Regions from separate parts of the Micromonospora sp. CNZ280 genome, predicted to be linked through region 3. Evidence: riboswitches for the same ligand, from Rfam matches in the RefSeq annotation. Region 3 holds a riboswitch; each other region holds the start of a gene.

Region 1 (5,357 bases), on a different contig from region 3:
TCGCGGGTCGCGAACCAGGTGACCGGGCGGGCGGCCAACTCCGCGGCCCGGTCCAGTTCGGCCGGTGACCAGACCGCCTTGATGCCGAGCCCGACCACCGCGTCCACCGTCAGCCCCGCGGTACGCGCGGCCAGCGCCAGCCCCACCACGCCGCCGAGGGAGTGCCCCAGCACGACGAGCCGGTCAGCCGGCTTGAGCCCACCGGCGACCTGCCTGGCCAGCCCGGCGAAGGAGTACCGCGGCAGCGGCGGGGACCAGCCGTGCCCGGCGAGGTCCGGGGCCAGCCAGCGGCCGGCCCACCGGCGCTCCAGCAGCGGCGCCCAGGGCAGCCACACCTCGCCGGTGGCGCCCATGCCGTGCAGCAGCAGCAGGAGCGCCCGCCGGCCGTCCCGGGTACCCGATTCGTCGACCATAGGGCGCAGTGTGCCACCGGTCGGACGGCCGGGGCGAGAGTCGGCCGTCCGCCACCACGCGTCGGGCGCCGACTCCCAGGTGGGGAGCCGGCGCCCGGATTCGGCGACGCGGAGGCGGCGGTCAGGCGGAGTAGCCGCGGGTCGCCGCCCAGTTCGCCAGGTCGATGGTGGTCATCCAGTACGACGCGGTCGCCGGGTTCGCCGAGTCGGCGATCTTCACCAGCCGGCCGTCGTCGTCGTAACCGATCACGGCGATGTAGTGCCCACCGGGGAAGGAGTGCCAGCCGCCGTCGGTGTCGGTGGCGCTGCCGGCGACGTTCACCACGACACCGCGCTCGTCGGTGATGGCCCGGACCACGTCGGCCTGGAGCTGGTCCATCTGAGCCGGGGTGGCGGCCCCGCCCGAGATCATCCGGGTCCGGTACGGGTCGCCCTTCACCACGGCGTTGAGCACGCGGGTGGTGTCGTTGGCGGAGTTGGTGCCCATCTCGGTGGTGCCCAGCTGGGCGCCGAGGACGTCCTGGGTGCGGGCGATGCCGGCGGCGCTGAGCGCGTTCCGCACGGCCGCCGGGCCGCAGTTGTAGAAGGTCGTCTGAGCCTGGTAGTCGTAGTCGAGGATCTTGCGCGACGGCGGCTTCGGCGCCGCCTTGCGGGTCAGGTCCGGGTTCGGCGCGGCCGACGAGGCGGGGGCCGAGGGGGCGGCGCTGGACGGCGCGGCGCTGGACGGGGTGGTGCCCGTCCGGGCCTCGCCGCGCGAGGCGACGGCGGGCGCGTCACGCAGCTCGGCCACCGTGGCCTGGGCCGGGGCCGACGTCGGGGTTTCGTCGGTGCCGGCGGCGAGCGCGCCGGCGCCGGTGGCGAGCACCAGGGCCGCGGCGGAGGCGGCGGCGACCTGGTAGGGGCGCTGGGTGGCGATGCGCTGCAACTGACGCTTGACGTGGTGCTTCACGGTTCCTCCACGGGGACTCGGGGGGCGAGCGGCGCACCGGCGGTGCCGGCGGGCAGGCCGGCTCGACCACGCGGACCCCTGGTCCGCGGGTTGGTGGGCCGCTCAGGAAAGCGCCCGGATGCCGGGCGGGGCGGATGCCGGTAGGTCAGCTCGCGACCGGGGCGAGCAGTACGGGCACCGCGGGGCCGTGGAGGCCGGGGAACAACCGAAGGGTGGGATCGTGCTGCACGAGGATGGAACTCCTTCCGACACCGCCGACCGGGTTAGCTGACGGATTCGGGCGGGAAGTACGCCCTACCACGAGCCGCAGCCCGCGGATTCACCCCAGAGGTGCATTGGTTCCCCGGTACGTATGATCACGATTAGGCGGGTCGGCGCGGCGTCGCCTCTTGCGATCGGTTACCGCACCGGACGGGCCGACACTACTGGTCAGTCGGAAGCCTGCCAACCCCGTCCCACCTGCTTAAACCTGTCTCGGCCCGACGATTTTGCGGTCAGTTACGCACTGGCGTGACTCGATAGGACAGGCCTCTCGCACAACGTTACCGGGCGACAACCGGACAAGGGTGCGACGCCGTCACGGAATTGTCGGCGCACCTTGGCCGGTCCGCACCCGATGACCGATTTCCCGTCGCCTGTGACCGGCGTCACCGGAATATTTCCCGATCAACCAACCCGGGCCGGGCGCCAGCGGGCCGGGGCGGCCTGACGGGCCGGCACCGCCTCGACGCGCGGCGCGGGCAGCCGGCCCGGCCGGAGCCGGGCCGCGGCGGCGTACGCCTCGGCGGCCAGGGCGCGCGCCGCCTCGGCGGCCAGCTCGGCGTCCCGCCACGCCGACCGCTCCCGCTCCGCGGTCAGCCGGTAACCGGCCCGGCGCTGCTCGCGTACCGCACGGGCGAGCACGATCTCCTGCTCCACCGGGTGCCGTCGGGAGTCCCAGCCGGCCCGGTGGCAGAACACGTCGGACAGCTGCCGGGCGGACAGCTCCCCCCGCCAGTGGGCGGCCATCGCCGCGTGGTGCAGCCACCGCTCCCGGGCGGCGTACTCGGCCGGTGTGCGCGGGGTGCGCGGGACGGGCAGGGCGGCGGCCCCGACGAACCGGCGGGCGGCGGTCTCCGCCTCGTCGTACGCCTGCCAGGCGCGTTCCACCTCCGCCTGCGCGGCGAGCCAGTCGGCGCGCCGGCGGCGGGCGGTCTGCGCCGCGCGGGTCGCGGCGACGGCCACCTCCCCGGCGTACCGGCGCAGGTCGGCGAGGTCGGGTTCGGCCGGCTCGGCGCCCGCCGGGGCGGGCTCCTCGTCGGTCGCGCGCTCGGGGCGGGCGACCAGCACGGTGAGCACGGTCAGCGCCAGCACCAGCAGGCCGGACCAGATGGCGGCGGCCCGCGGAACGTCGATCAGGAACTGGTGGTAGAGGACGGTCTCCAAGGTCGGCACCTCACGGGGGAAGCGGATGCGGAAGCGGGAGCCGCGCCGGGCGTCGTGCGGACACGCTGACGCCGGACGGGTGCGGGGATACGGATCGCGGGCGGGGCGTCGGCCCCGCGGACGGATCAGACGCGCGGCGGGGCGCGCGGGGCCCGGGCGGCCGGGACCGACCCGGCCGGCACCGGTGCGGCGGCGCGGGGTGCTGGCGAGGCGTCGGCCGGTGCCGGCTCGGCGACCGCAGCAGCCGGCGCGGCGGGCTGCTCGTCGACGACGGCCGTCGGCGCGGACCCGGCGAGCGCGTCGGCGTGGTCGGCCGCGGCGGGGCACACCGCCGGCTCCGGCGCGGCCGGGGCGGCGATCGCGCCGGGTGCGCCGAGGGCGATCGCGACCGCGACGGCGAGACCGGCCGTCAGCCGGGCGGCCCAGCGCGCCACCCACCACAGCGGACAGGCGAGCGCGACCGGAAGCACGACGACCACGCTACCGCCCGGTCCGTCCCCCCGCACCGCCGCCGGGCGTGTCGCGGCTCCGCCGCGCCGACGGCACCGACCAGGGTGGACGGCTCAGCGCGAGTCGACGTACGCCGATGGCCGGTCGGGCGTGCGCGGGCCCGGCACGGCAACCTGCGGGACCGCCGGGCCGGCCGGGGCCGGCACCGCATCCGCGACCGCCGCCGCGTCATCGACCATCCGCTTCGGACGGCGCGGCGCGAGCCGGCGCATCATCGGCGTCTCGACGTACCGGTGCAGCAGCGCGGCCAGCCCCAGGTTCAGCAGCAGGAAGCCGAGCACCACGGCCACCCCCCACCAGCCGGTGAAGCCGGTCCCCCAGTCCCCGGTGAGCCGGAGCACGGTGATCATCACGAAGACGTGCACCAGGTAGAAGGCGAACGAGACCTCACCGAGCCAGACCATCGGCCGGGAGCGCCACGGCGAGCGCCGGCCCCGCACGTCGGCGTCCGCCGCCGCGGTGATGACCAGGATGTACGCCACCGACAGCAGCGCCGCCCACAGCTCGGCCCGGACCCACTGGGCGGCGACCACCCAGGTGACCGCGAAGATCAGGCTGGCCAGCGGCAGACCCGGCCCCCGCCACCGGCCGCGACGCATCAGCTCGGCGGCGGCCACTCCCATCCAGAACTCCAGCGACCGCACCGGCGGGAAGACCTGGGTGAACCACCAGCGGTCAGCCTCGGGCACCAGGGCCTGGCCGGGCCAGAGCGCGAGGATCAGCAGCGGCACCCCGACCACCACCGCCCACAGTGCCCACGGCCGGGCCCGGCGCACCAACGGCAGCACCAGCGGCAGGCAGAAGTAGAAGAAGAACTCGCAGGACAGCGACCAGCTCACGGTGTTGACGCTGTAGAAGTAGCCGGGTCGAGGGTCCCAGGCCTGCACGAGGAAGAGGTTGCCCAGCGCGGCGCCGACGTTGACCGGGTCGGCGAACCAGAGCCCGACCAGCAGCACCAGCGCCCAGAGCAGCAGGTGGTTGGGATAGATCTTGGCGAACCGGCGCCGCCAGAAGGCTCGCCGGGAGTCGCCCGGCCGGGCCGACCAGACCAGCACGAAGCCACTCAGGATGAAGAAGAACTGCACGCCGGACAGGCCCAGGGTGAAGAACCAGTTCACCACGGCCTGGTGGTCGGGCTCGGCGATGATCCGCATGGTGCCGGCGTGGAAGCCGAACACCAGCAGCGCGGCGATCCAGCGCAGCCCGGTCAGCGACGGCAGCCGGTTGGCGGACGGCGCGGTGGGGGCGGCGGCGGTCATACCCGACCCCCGGCCGTCGGCGGGGTGACCAGCACGTACGTCTCCTTCTCGGCGGCGGCGTGGGCGACCCGCGGCCGGAGCACCGGGGTGGCGCCGGGGGCGGAGCGCCCGCCCGGGCACCCTACCCGGCGGCGCCGACCGGCCGGCGGGGCTGGGGCACGGCGGTGACGGGCGTCTGTGCACGGGGCGGCCGGTGGCCTAATATTCCCCGAACCCTCAGGGTGCGAGCCGCCCGGCCCCGGTGGCCGGCCGGAGTCGAGCGGTGACGCGGTGTCCGCCCGGAACGCTCCCGAGGGCGGACGAGAGGCGGAGCGGCGAGATGCACCAGCGGATCCTGATGCGGGCCAAGAAGGGCCCGTTCGACGTCTACTCAGCCGAGGAGGCGTTCGAGGGCAACTGGATCGGCGAGAACAACGGCAACCTCGTCTTCAGCCACGCAGCGCACAAGCTGCTCAAGACCCGCGACGCCGAGATCACCTCGAACGGGTTCAAGATCGACCTGCGCGAGGCGGATCTGGTCAACGAGCGGTACGACGTGTTCGTCATCCCGCTCGCGAACGCCTTCCGGCGCAGCTACGCGCACCGGCTCGTCACCATGACCAAGTTCGTCGAGCGGCTGAAGATCCCGGTGGTGGTGCTCGGCGTCGGCGTCCAGACCGACGTCAAGGGCGACCGGGAGTACCTGCGGCCGATCGACGACGTGGTGACCCGGTTCGTCCGGGCGGTGCTCGACCGGTCGCACAGCATCGGCGTACGGGGCGAGATCACCGAGGGCTACCTGCGCACCCTGGGCTTCTCCGC
Region 2 (5,357 bases), 480 kb from region 3:
TCGTCGGCGTCGGAGCCGGCCGCCGCCGCCCGGTCGGTGACCACGTGTTCGCCCCGGGTGAGCGTGCCGGTCTTGTCGAACAGCACCGCGTCGACGGTGCGCATCCGCTCCAGCGCGAGCCGGTTCTTGACCAGGATGCCGGAGCTCGCGGCCAGCCCGGTGGAGAGCGCGATCACCAGCGGGATGGCCAGGCCGAGCGCGTGCGGGCAGGCGATCACCAGCACCGTGACGGTCCGGACCACCGCCTGGTCGGCGTCGCCGAGCGCGGTCCACGCCAGCACCGTGACCACGGCGGTGGCGGTGGCGACGTAGAACAGCCCGGCTGCGAACCGGTCGGCCAGCACCTGGGCCCGCCCGCTGGACTGCTGGGCCTGGGCGACCATGCGCTGGATGCCGGCGAGCGTGGTCTCCTCGCCGAGCGCCTCGACGCGCACCCGGACCGCCGAGTCGGTGGCCACCGTGCCGGCCACCACCCGGTCGCCGACCGAGCGGGGCACCGGCCGGGACTCCCCCGTGATCATCGACTCGTCCAGCTCGGCGGCGCCGTCCACCACCCGGCCGTCCGCCGGTACCCGGCCGCCGGGCCGGACCAGCGCCACGTCGCCGACCCGCAACTCGGCCACCGGAACCCGCTCCAGCCGGCCGTCCCCGGCGACCCGCTCGGCGTCGTCGGGCAGCAGGGCGGCCAGCGCTGCGAGGGCGCCCCGGGCCTGCCCGATGGCCTTCATCTCCTGCCAGTGCCCGAGCAGCATGATGGTGACCAGGGCGGCCAGCTCCCACCAGAAGTCCAGGTCGAAGGCGCCCAGGCTGGTGGCGAGCGAGGCGGCGTAGGCCACCGTGATCGCCATGGCGACCAGCAGCATCATCCCCGGCGCCCGGTCGCGCACCTCACGCACGGCGCCGACCAGGAACGGCCAGCCGCCCCACCAGAAGACCACCGATCCGAGCACCGGCCCCACCCAGGACCGGCCCGGGAACTCCAGCGAGTAGCCCAACCAGTCCATCACCATGTGGCTGGTCGCCACCACCGGCAGGGTGAGCAGCAGGCAGACCCAGAACCGGCGGCGGAACATCTCCGGGTCGTGCCCGGCGTGCTTGTCGTGCCCGGCGTGCTTGTCGTGCCCGGCGTGCTTGTCGTGCTCGTCATGCCCGCCGTGGCCGGCGCGGGGCGCGTCGTCCGGGCGGGGCGGGGTCTGCTCGGCCATGCCCCCAACATCCCCGACCGGCGCCGCCGGCACGGGGCAAACCGCCGGGTCCGGTGCCCGACACCACCCCGCGCGACCAGCGTCCGGATGCCGGGATGGCTACGATTCGGCACGATGGCCCTTCGGATCTCGCACCGTCCGACCCGCCGCCGGGCGCCGGCGCCGCCGATCGCACGCGGCCGGCCGGCCGCCGGGCCGACGGTACGTGGTGGCGTCGCCACCCTCAGGCGATCCCACCCACGATTCCGGCCGGCCCGACGGCGGCACTGAACCGACCGGCCCGCCGACACGTACCACGCCCCGGATTCGTTGGGAGACACTCAATGGGCGCCGACCACAACCGTCCCGCTCCGTCCGCCCCGCCCGGGGTGCGGCGGATCCTCGTCGCGACGGTGGTCCCGCTCGTCGTGGTCACCGTGATCGCCGCCCTGCTGCTCTGGCCCCGCGACACCCCCGGGGTCGACCAGGGCACCGATCCGCCCCGCTACCACGGCACCGTCAGCCGGGTGGTGACCGAGGCCTGCCCGCCGACGCCGGAGGCCCCGGAGGGGGGCGGGACGGCGGGGCCGTGCGGCACGGTCACCGTCAAGGTGGCCGACGGCCCGGACGCCGGCCAGGAGGTGCAGACGCCGGTGCCGACCGGCCCGGGCGCTCCGACCGTCGCCGTGGGCGACGAGATCATCCTGGTCGAGCTGACCGACCCGGCGGACCCGACGGCGAGCAGCTACAACATCGCCGAGCACCAGCGCGGCAAGCCGCTGGTCTGGCTGGTCGTCCTCTTCGCCGCCGCCATCGTGGCGTTCGGCCGGTGGCGCGGGCTGGCCGCGCTGGCGGGCCTGGCGGCGAGCTTCGCCATCCTGCTCGCCTTCGTGCTGCCCGGGATCAGCGCGGGCGGGTCGCCGTTGCTGGTCGCGATCGTCGGCGCCGCGCTCATCATGTTCGTGGTGCTGTACCTGACCCACGGGGTGACCGCGCAGACCTCGGTGGCGGTGCTCGGCACGCTCGGCAGCCTGGTGCTCACCGGGGTCCTGGGCACCCTCGCCACCGCCGCCACCCACCTCACCGGGTACGGCTCCGAGGACGCCACCACGCTGTCGATGTTCCAGGCCGACGTCGACCTGCACGGGCTGCTGCTGGCCGGGATCATCATCGGCTCGCTCGGCGTGCTCGACGACGTCACGGTGACCCAGGCCGCCACGGTCACCGAACTGGCGCACGCCAACCCGGGGCTGTCCCGGCTCCAGCTCTACCGCGCGGCGACCCGGGTCGGCCGGGCGCACATCGCCTCGACGGTGAACACCATCGTGCTGGCGTACGCGGGCGCGTCGCTGCCGCTGCTGCTCCTGCTCACCGCGGACTCCCGGTCGGTGACCCAGCTCCTGACCAGCGAGTTCCTCGCCCAGGAGATCGTCCGCAGCGCGGTCGCCACGCTCGGGCTGATCGCCGCCGTACCGCTGACCACGGCGCTCGCCGCGCTGGTGACCACGGCCGGCCGCGCCACCACGCGTACCGACGATGGCGCCGATGACGGCGACGGCGCCGAGCCGTCGCGTACCCCGGAAGGTTCCCGGCCGGTCACCGACCGGGCCGAGGCGCTGCGGGCGCTCACCGCGCCGCGCGCCGGACACACGTCCCCCGCCATCTCCAGCGGGTGGCCCGATCCGGACAGGAGCACGGACGCCACATGGTGAGACTCCGTAGCGTGACCGTCCAGGCCGGCGAGCTTGATAAACGCGTCACTGGTCACCCTCCGCCGCTACGAAATAACGCATTTAGTCGGCTTCGGGACGTAGATCCACCGGTGGACTCTCGGGTAACCTCGCTGCCGGTCACCGCCGAAGGCGCGCAGCGGCGCCTGCGGTGCCGCCGCCCAATCGCCGCCAGGCGAGCCGGGGACCCAGGTACGTGGGGTGAGTCCGCGACAGCGGTAGGGGCCACTTCCGCCCCGAACCCGTCAGCTAACCCGGTCGGCGGTCGACGGAAGGGAACACTGTGACGGCACCCCTACGCCGCTGGTTGACACCTGTGGTGGCCGTGCTCGCCGCCTTGGCCGTCCTTGCCGGGCCCCTCCCGGCGTCGGCCGCACCCAAGCCCTCGGGACACGAGGACGGCGACTCGAAGCTGATCACCGATGTGATCGAGTCGACCAACCGGAACTACTCGCAGGCGAAGTCCCGGCTGGAGAAGTCCAAGAAGCGCCAGCTGGAACTCGCGCTGGAGGTCGACCGGGCCCAGGCCGAGCTGACCGCGCTCGCCCCGCAGGTCACCCAGCTCGCCACCCAGTCGTACCGGACGGGACGCATCGGCGCCGTGGCCATGCTGCTGGAGGCCAACAACCCCGACACGTTCGTCAAGCGGGCCACCGCCCTGGACGAGCTCAACATGGTCAACGCCAAGAAGCTCGCCGAGATCAACGAGGTGAAGACCCGCGCCGAGCAGGCGAAGCTGGCGCTCGAAGCCGAGATCCGCGAGCAGCAGAAGCAGACCAACCTGATGGCCAAGAACAAGCGCGACGCCGAGAAGGCGCTGGCGCTGGTCGGCGGGCTGGGCTTCACCGGCGGCCTGGTGTCGGCCACCTCGCCGGTCGCCCGGATCGCCCCGGGACGTACCGCCGACGGCGACTGGAAGGCCGAGTCGTGCAGCGAGAACGACCCGACCACCTCCGGCTGCATCACGCCCCGGACGTTGCACATGTACAAGGAGGTCAAGCGGGCCGGCTTCAACCGGTTCGTCGGCTGCTACCGCCCCGGTGGCCCCTGGGAGCACCCGAAGGGCCGGGCCTGCGACTGGTCGCTGCAGAAGAGCGGCTTCTCCCCCTGGCACAACAAGGACACCCGGATGTACGGCAACAACCTCGCCGCGTTCCTGATCCGGAACGCGGACCGGCTGGGCGTCTACTACGTGATCTGGAACCGGCAGATCTGGTTCCCGGCGACCGGCTGGAAGTCCTACAGCGGGCCGTCGAACCACACCGACCACGTGCACGTCTCACTGCTGTAGCGACATCCTGAGACCGCGCGACGCGAGGGCCGTTCCCGGTGGGACGGCCCTCGCAGCGTCTTCGGCGGCAGGGGTGCGGTCAGGCGACGGCCGGGGTCGTATCCGCCGCGTGGTCGGGCAGGTCGCCGGCGGCGGTCACCGTCCGCACCTCACCGGCGGCCAGCCGGTACGACATCCCGACCACCGCGCAGCGCCCGGCGGCCACCTCGCCGGCCAGCACGGCCGAACTGCCCAGCATCGCCTCGACGGTGTGCGCGATGTGGATGTCGACGATCCCGTCCACGTCGGTCACCCCCGCGGCCCCGGCCCGGCGCAGGCTGGGCATCATGGCGTCCACCACCGCCCGCAGGTGACCCGCCGGGAACGCGTCCGTCTCCACCGCCGTCTTTGCCGCCTGCACCGCGCCGCACGAGTCGTGACCGAGCACGACCACCAGTGGCGTGCCGAGGACGCTCACCGCGTACTCGACGCTACCGAGCACCTCGGGACCGGTGGTGTGCCCGGCGGTCCGGACCACGAAGAGGTCGCCGAGGCCCCGGTCGAAGATGATCTCAGCGGCCAACCGGGAGTCGGAGCAGCCCACGATCACCGCGAACGGGTGCTGCCCGTCGGCGACCGCGGCGCGGTGGCCGGCGTCCTGATTGGGATGGCGCGGGATGCCGGTGACGAATCTCCGGTTGCCGGCGGACAACTCGGCCAGCGCCTGCGCCGGGGTGGTCGGCGCGACCGCCGGCCCCGTCGACTCCCGTGGCGGACCCGGCTGGGCGCCGGGCGAACCGGGACGGCTCATCCCCTCACCTCGTCCCTCGACGTACGTGACCTGGGCAATCCCGGCCGACGTCGGACGCGGGCTGCCACCACGGTCACACTCTGGGCAAGATACGTCAAGGTATGCGTGATATGCATTTCATGTATTCCAGAACGCTTGCGCGCGGGCCGCGAGCCGTCCGGGCGGCCGGCTGGCCGCTGAGGGCGTGCCGGTGGATCGGCGCGGCGGGCCATACGATGGCGGGCATGGCGACGACGAGTGGCGAGAACGGGAGCAACCGGAACTGGACGTTCCTCACCAACCACGGGCACGTGCTGCTCGCCATCGCCCGCAACCCCACCGCCCGGCTGCGTGACGTCGCCGACGAGGTGGGCGTCACCGAG
Region 3 (5,357 bases):
GTGTGGGCCGTGCCGGTGGTCCGGAACGGCGCCTTGAGCAGGTCGAAGTAGTGCGACCAGTCCCAGTACGGCCCCGGGTCCCAGTGCATCCCGGCGACGGTCGACGGCACGGTGCCCGGGACGTTGTCGTGCCCGATGATGTGGTGCCGGTCGAGCGGGATGTTGAACCGCAGTGCCAGGTGCCGGACCAGCTTGGCCGAGGTGCGGTACATCGCCTCGGTGTACCAGGTGCCGTGGCCGGCGAAGCCCTCGTGCTCCAGGCCGATGGACTTGGCGTTGACGTACCAGTTGCCGGCGTGCCAGCCGACGTCCTTGGCCTTGATGTGCTGGGCGATGTGGCCGTCCACCGAGCGCAGCGTGTAGTGCCAGCCCACGTAGTTGGCCCGCTGCACGAGGCCGACGCTGGGCCAGAAGTAGCCCTCGGTGTCGTGGATGACGATGTACTCGATCTTCTGCTGGGCGGGCCGGTTGCCCAGGTCGTGGTTGCCGTAGTCGCCGGCGCCCGGGCCGTACTTCTCGTACGGGGCCGGGATCCACTCGCAGCCGAGGCCGACCGGGCACTCCAGCCCGTCGGGCCGCTCGCCGCGCCGCAGGCCGAGCTGGTGCAGCGTCGAGGTGTCCGGGTTGACCTGGCGGGCCGGCAGGGTCACCCGGTGCCCGTCGTCGGTCGTCCGGCTCGCGCCCTCGCGGAGCTGCCCGTACACCTCGTCGGCGAAGGCGGCCGCGGTGTCCTCGGCGCCGGCGCCGGAGTAGCGGGCCACCGCGCCGTACCAGGCCGCCGGGTCGCTGGCCGCGCCGACCGGGCCACCCAGTTCCCGCTGGTACGCTGCGAGCAGCGCCGCCCCGCCGCGGATGTTCGCGGTCGGGTCGGACCGGAGTGCCTCCTCGCTGGCGCCGGTGAGCGCGGCGGCCGCCTGGAGGGTCTGCAGCGCTGCGTCGCCGAGAGCGGCCGGTGCCGACGGGGCGGCGGTGGGCGCGGCGACGGTCAGCGACCGCGCCTCGTCACCGCGCGGGTCCTCGCCCTCGTCGATGTGGCCACCGGCGGGTTGCGCGGTGACGTGGGCGGCGTCGGTGAGGTGCATCGGACCGTAGCCGCCACTGGTGCTCGGGTTGCCGGGATGGGTGTCCCAGCGCGATTCGAGGTAGGACACGGCGAGCAGGACGCTCTCCGGCACGCCGAACTCGGCGGCCGCGGCGGCGTACTGCTGTTGCCGGTCGAGGGGCTCGGCGGCGGCCGGACCGGCGGTGAACGGGGTGACCGCCAGGGCGAGCGCCGCGGCGGCGGCGAGCAGGGTGCGCCTGCTCCTCGATCTCGTGGATCTCGTGGACCTTGTGGACAACTGCATCGGACCCCCTGGTCAGACGGGTGGACGATGCGGCCACCTTCACCCCGGGCCCGGCCTGTCGTCAATACCTTTCCATATATCAACCCATGAGGAAGAAAACCTTCGACGCGTCCCGCCGAGGGCCGTCGATCCCGCACGGCGTACGGAGTGTCACGGCGACACGGGTTGCGGATTGATAACGACCGTCTCTACTCTGGTCATTCGTCGGCCCGGCAACAGGTCCGTCCAACCCGGGCGGTAACGGTCCGACACCGCCGAATCGCTCGCGAGCGAACCGGGGAACCAGGTAACCCGGGGTGAATCCGCAGCCACTGCGGTAGGGCGTCCCCTTCCCGCCCGAACCCGTCAGCTAACCCGGTAGGCGGTCTGGGAAGAAGGAGTACGGAGCCCGGTGGCACACCATGCCCCGCGGCCACCGTCGGCACGGTCGGCGTACGCCGGCCCGGCGACGGCTGCGCCGCGTTCACGCTGGTCCCGCTTCACCACCGCACTCGCCGCCCTGGCCGGCTTCGCCGTCATCCTGACCGGCGGCGCCACGGCGGCCCACGCCGAACCCACCGTCGCCGAGATCGAGCGCCAGATCGACGAGGACTGGAACAAGCTCGAACCGATCATCGAACGGCACAACGCCACCCGCCAGGACCTGGCCGCCAAGCGGAAGCAGGCCGACGCCCTGGCCGCCCAGATCAAACCCCTCCAAGCCCAGGTCGACGCGGCGATGGAGAAGGTCAGCGCGCTGGCCGTCCGCGCCTACAAGGGCGAGAACGTGCTCACCATCAACGCCCTGCTGGGCAGCCGCTCGCCGGGCGAGGTGGTCGGGCAGCTCGAGATGCTCGACCGGTTCGCCGACCGCCAACAGCAGGACGTGCGGCAGGTCGCCGACCTGCGCGACCAACTGGCCGCCAAGAAGGCGCCACTGGACGAGATGGTCGCCCAGCTCGCCCAGGCCGAGGCGCAGCTGGCGGCCAAGAAGAAGCAGATCAACGCCGAGATCGACCGGCTGCAGAAGCTGCGGATCAAGGTGTACGGCAACGGCGGCGGCGGGCCGCTGCGTCCCGCCCCCTGCCCGGCCAGCTACCCGGGCGGCGCGGCCGGGGTGGCGGTCAAGTTCGCCTGCGCCCAGATCGGCAAGCCGTACGTCTGGGGCGCCGAGGGCCCGAACTCGTACGACTGCTCCGGGCTGATGCTGGCCGCCTGGGCCAAGGCCGGGGTCTCGCTGCCGCACAACGCCGCGCAGCAGCGCGGGGTCACCAGGACGGTCAGCCGGGGCGAGCTGCGCCCGGGTGACCTGGTCTTCTACTACTCCGATCTGCACCACGTCGGCATGTACGTCGGCGGCGGCTGGGTGGTGCACGCCTCCCGCGCCGGGGTGCCGGTCAAGATGAAGAAGGTCGACGACGGCCCGATCCACAGCTACGGCCGGCCGGGCTGACCGGGTACCACGGAAAGGCCCGCTCCGGCGTCGGAGCGGGCCTTTCTCCTGCCCGCGTCAGCGGGTCGGCCAGGTGCGCCACTGCTGCCAGGAGCGGCTCGGCGTCGGGCCGCGCTGCCCCTGGTAGCGGGAGCCGTAGACGGCCGAGCCGTACGGATGCTCGGCCGGCGACGAGAGCCGGAAGATGCAGAGCTGACCGATCTTCATGCCCGGCCAGAGGGTGATCGGCAGGTTCGCCACGTTGGAGAGCTCCAGCGTCACGTGGCCGGAGAAGCCGGGGTCGATGAAGCCGGCGGTGGAGTGGGTCAGCAGGCCGAGCCGACCGAGGCTCGACTTGCCCTCCAGCCGCCCGGCGAGCTGGTCGCCGAGCGAGATCACCTCGAGCGTCGAGGCGAGCACGAACTCGCCCGGGTGCAGCACGAACGGCTCGCCGTCGGGCACCTCGACCACCGAGGTCAACTCGTCCTGCTGCTGCGCCGGGTCGATGTGCGTGTAGAGGTGGTTGTTGAAGACCCGGAACAGCTTGTCCAGGCGTACGTCGATGCTGGACGGCTGCACCAGGGTGGGCTCGAACGGCTCCAGCGCCAGGGCGCCCGCCTTGATCTCGGAGACCAGGTCGCGGTCGGAGAGCAGCATCGGAACACCATAGCGAAGCGGCCCGGGTGGCCTGCGTGTCGGACTAGGTCTTCGTACACCTGTTCGATAGACTGTCCACATGGCTTCCTGGTCCGAATTCGCCGCTGACGAGCCCCGACTCGCCGACGGGATCCGCCTTCTCATGCAGCAGTACGGGCCGGGCTTCGGCTACCTGGCCACGGTCCGCGCCGACGGCGGGCCCCGGGTGCACCCGGTCTCCCCGGTAATCACCGACGAGGGGCTGTTCTGCTTCGTGGTCGACTCGCCGAAACGGCGCGACCTGGAACGCGACGGGCGCTACGCGCTGCACTCCTTCCCGCCGGAGGAGAGCGACGACGAGGCCTACGTCGCCGGGCACGCCCGCCCGGTCACCGATCCGGTCCGGGTCGCCCGGCTGGCCCGCAGCCACCGGGCCGCCCCACACGTCGACTGGCGGCTGTTCGAGTTCACCGTCGACGTGGCGATGCTGACCCGCCGCGACGCGGGCGCCGCGGGTGGCCCCGGCAACGGCCACGGCCGGCCCGCCGTTCAGGTCTGGCTCGATCCGGGCTCGGCCGCCGACTCCCCGACCGCCGAGCCCGCGTCGCGGCTGCGCCACCACGACGCCCGTCGCGAGGCCGCCTGAGGTCGCGCAGACATCGGTGCCGGCTCCGTTGTGCGGAGCCGGCACCGATGGGCGTACGTCAGATCAGGCCGCGCGGTACGCGTTCCACGCGGTCAGCATGCGGCTGGCCTGGCCGGCGGTGAACTGGTACATGCACGAGTCGTAGGTGTAGTCCATGAAGTTGGTGATCGGGTCCACGCCCGGGGCGGTGCAGGTGTCCCGCCCGGTCGGGCACTGGAAGGCCGGCGAGGCCTCGGCCGGGGTGTCGCTGACGCCGTCACCCTGACCCGAGCAGCCGCCCTGGAAGGTGTGGTAGAGGTTCAGCCAGTGGCCGACCTCGTGCGTGCCGGTGTCGCCCTGGTTGTAGTTGGCGGCGGTGCCGCCCGGCAGCGACTCGCTCAGCACGACCACGCCGTCCATGCTGCTCAGCTTCCGCTGCGGGAAGGTCGCCCAGCCGAGCAGGTTGTCGCTCAGCTCCCCGAGGTAGACGTTGAGGGTGTTCTTGCCGCCCTCCCGCAGCGAGGACTTCATCGACCGCTCCGCCGACGAGCCCTGCACGATCGGGTACCACGCCGGGTTGGTCACCCGGTTGATCTTCTGTAGCTGGAAGCTGAACGCGGTGGCCGCGCCGCCGGTCGCGCCGCTGTAGGACTGGTTCAGCACGTTGATCTGCGAGGTGATCATCGAGTCCGGGATGTTGCCGCCGGCCCGGGTGCTGTTCTCCTGGATCACGTGCACCACGACCGGGATCGTCACGGTGGCGGCGAGGGTGCTCGCCCCGGCGCCGGCGCGGAAGCGCGCCCGCTCGCGCAGCGCGGCGGCCAGGTCGGCCTCCCGCTCGCGGGTCTCCGCGAGAGTCAGCTCGTTGGGTTCGTGCCTGGCCGCGCCGCCCGCCTTGATCCGGGCGTCGGCGTGGACGTCGGCCGGCTCGACGCACGCCTCACCGGGTGCGGCGGAGAAGGCCGAAGCGGCCGGTACGACACCCACCGCGGCGGTGCTGAGCAGCAGCGCGAGGGTCGTCGACGCGACACCGGCGGCGCGCCGGGTCAGCAGGTCGGGACGAAGTCCCATGGGCCCACCTCTTTCTGGCGGCGCGACAGGGGGTATGTCACGCCGTGGCTGAGAACGTGGGCCAGACGTTACAACCGATCGACAGATTTGAGAACGCCCATATGTTGCCGGACTGAAACTCTTTCCTGGCAGTGGCTGGCCCCTCGGCCGGCGGGTCGTGCTTGGCAAGATCCGCGCGACATCCCGGAGGTAGTGGCTTCGCGCGGTGTGGGAGGCCACTACTTCCCGGATGCTGTGTGGATCTTCCCGGCCGGGCCGGTACGGGCCG

The links. A riboswitch is a leader RNA that binds a small molecule or an ion and turns the genes downstream of it on or off. The one in region 3 is predicted to bind cyclic di-AMP.
Region 1: it holds a riboswitch for cyclic di-AMP, as region 3 does, so the genes downstream of both, FHX32_RS30730 (C39 family peptidase) here and FHX32_RS09925 (C40 family peptidase) in region 3, are expected to answer to the same signal.
Region 2: it holds a riboswitch for cyclic di-AMP, as region 3 does, so the genes downstream of both, FHX32_RS12265 (VldE C-terminal domain-containing protein) here and FHX32_RS09925 (C40 family peptidase) in region 3, are expected to answer to the same signal.

What each region holds. Positions count from the first base shown of each region.
Region 1 covers NZ_JAAOYP010000005.1:11,017-16,373, reverse strand. The annotation lists gene FHX32_RS30735 (alpha/beta fold hydrolase) at 1-413, opposite strand, end outside; gene FHX32_RS30730 (C39 family peptidase) at 535-1,362, opposite strand; cyclic di-AMP (ydaO/yuaA leader) riboswitch at 1,600-1,741, opposite strand; gene FHX32_RS30725 (hypothetical protein) at 2,029-2,796, opposite strand; gene FHX32_RS30720 (hypothetical protein) at 2,913-3,257, opposite strand; gene FHX32_RS30715 (acyltransferase family protein) at 3,351-4,556, opposite strand; gene FHX32_RS30710 (polysaccharide pyruvyl transferase family protein) at 4,876-5,357, shown strand, end outside.
Region 2 covers NZ_JAAOYP010000001.1:2,567,803-2,573,159, reverse strand. The annotation lists gene FHX32_RS12275 (copper-translocating P-type ATPase) at 1-1,205, opposite strand, end outside; gene FHX32_RS12270 (YibE/F family protein) at 1,529-2,896, shown strand; cyclic di-AMP (ydaO/yuaA leader) riboswitch at 3,063-3,193, shown strand; gene FHX32_RS12265 (VldE C-terminal domain-containing protein) at 3,198-4,205, shown strand; gene FHX32_RS12260 (carbonic anhydrase) at 4,285-4,995, opposite strand; gene FHX32_RS12255 (MarR family winged helix-turn-helix transcriptional regulator) at 5,211-5,357, shown strand, end outside.
Region 3 covers NZ_JAAOYP010000001.1:2,088,962-2,094,318, forward strand. The annotation lists gene FHX32_RS09920 (peptidoglycan recognition protein family protein) at 1-1,346, opposite strand, end outside; cyclic di-AMP (ydaO/yuaA leader) riboswitch at 1,589-1,725, shown strand; gene FHX32_RS09925 (C40 family peptidase) at 1,738-2,778, shown strand; gene dcd (dCTP deaminase) at 2,836-3,414, opposite strand; gene FHX32_RS09935 (pyridoxamine 5'-phosphate oxidase family protein) at 3,494-4,039, shown strand; gene FHX32_RS09940 (zinc metalloprotease) at 4,103-5,089, opposite strand.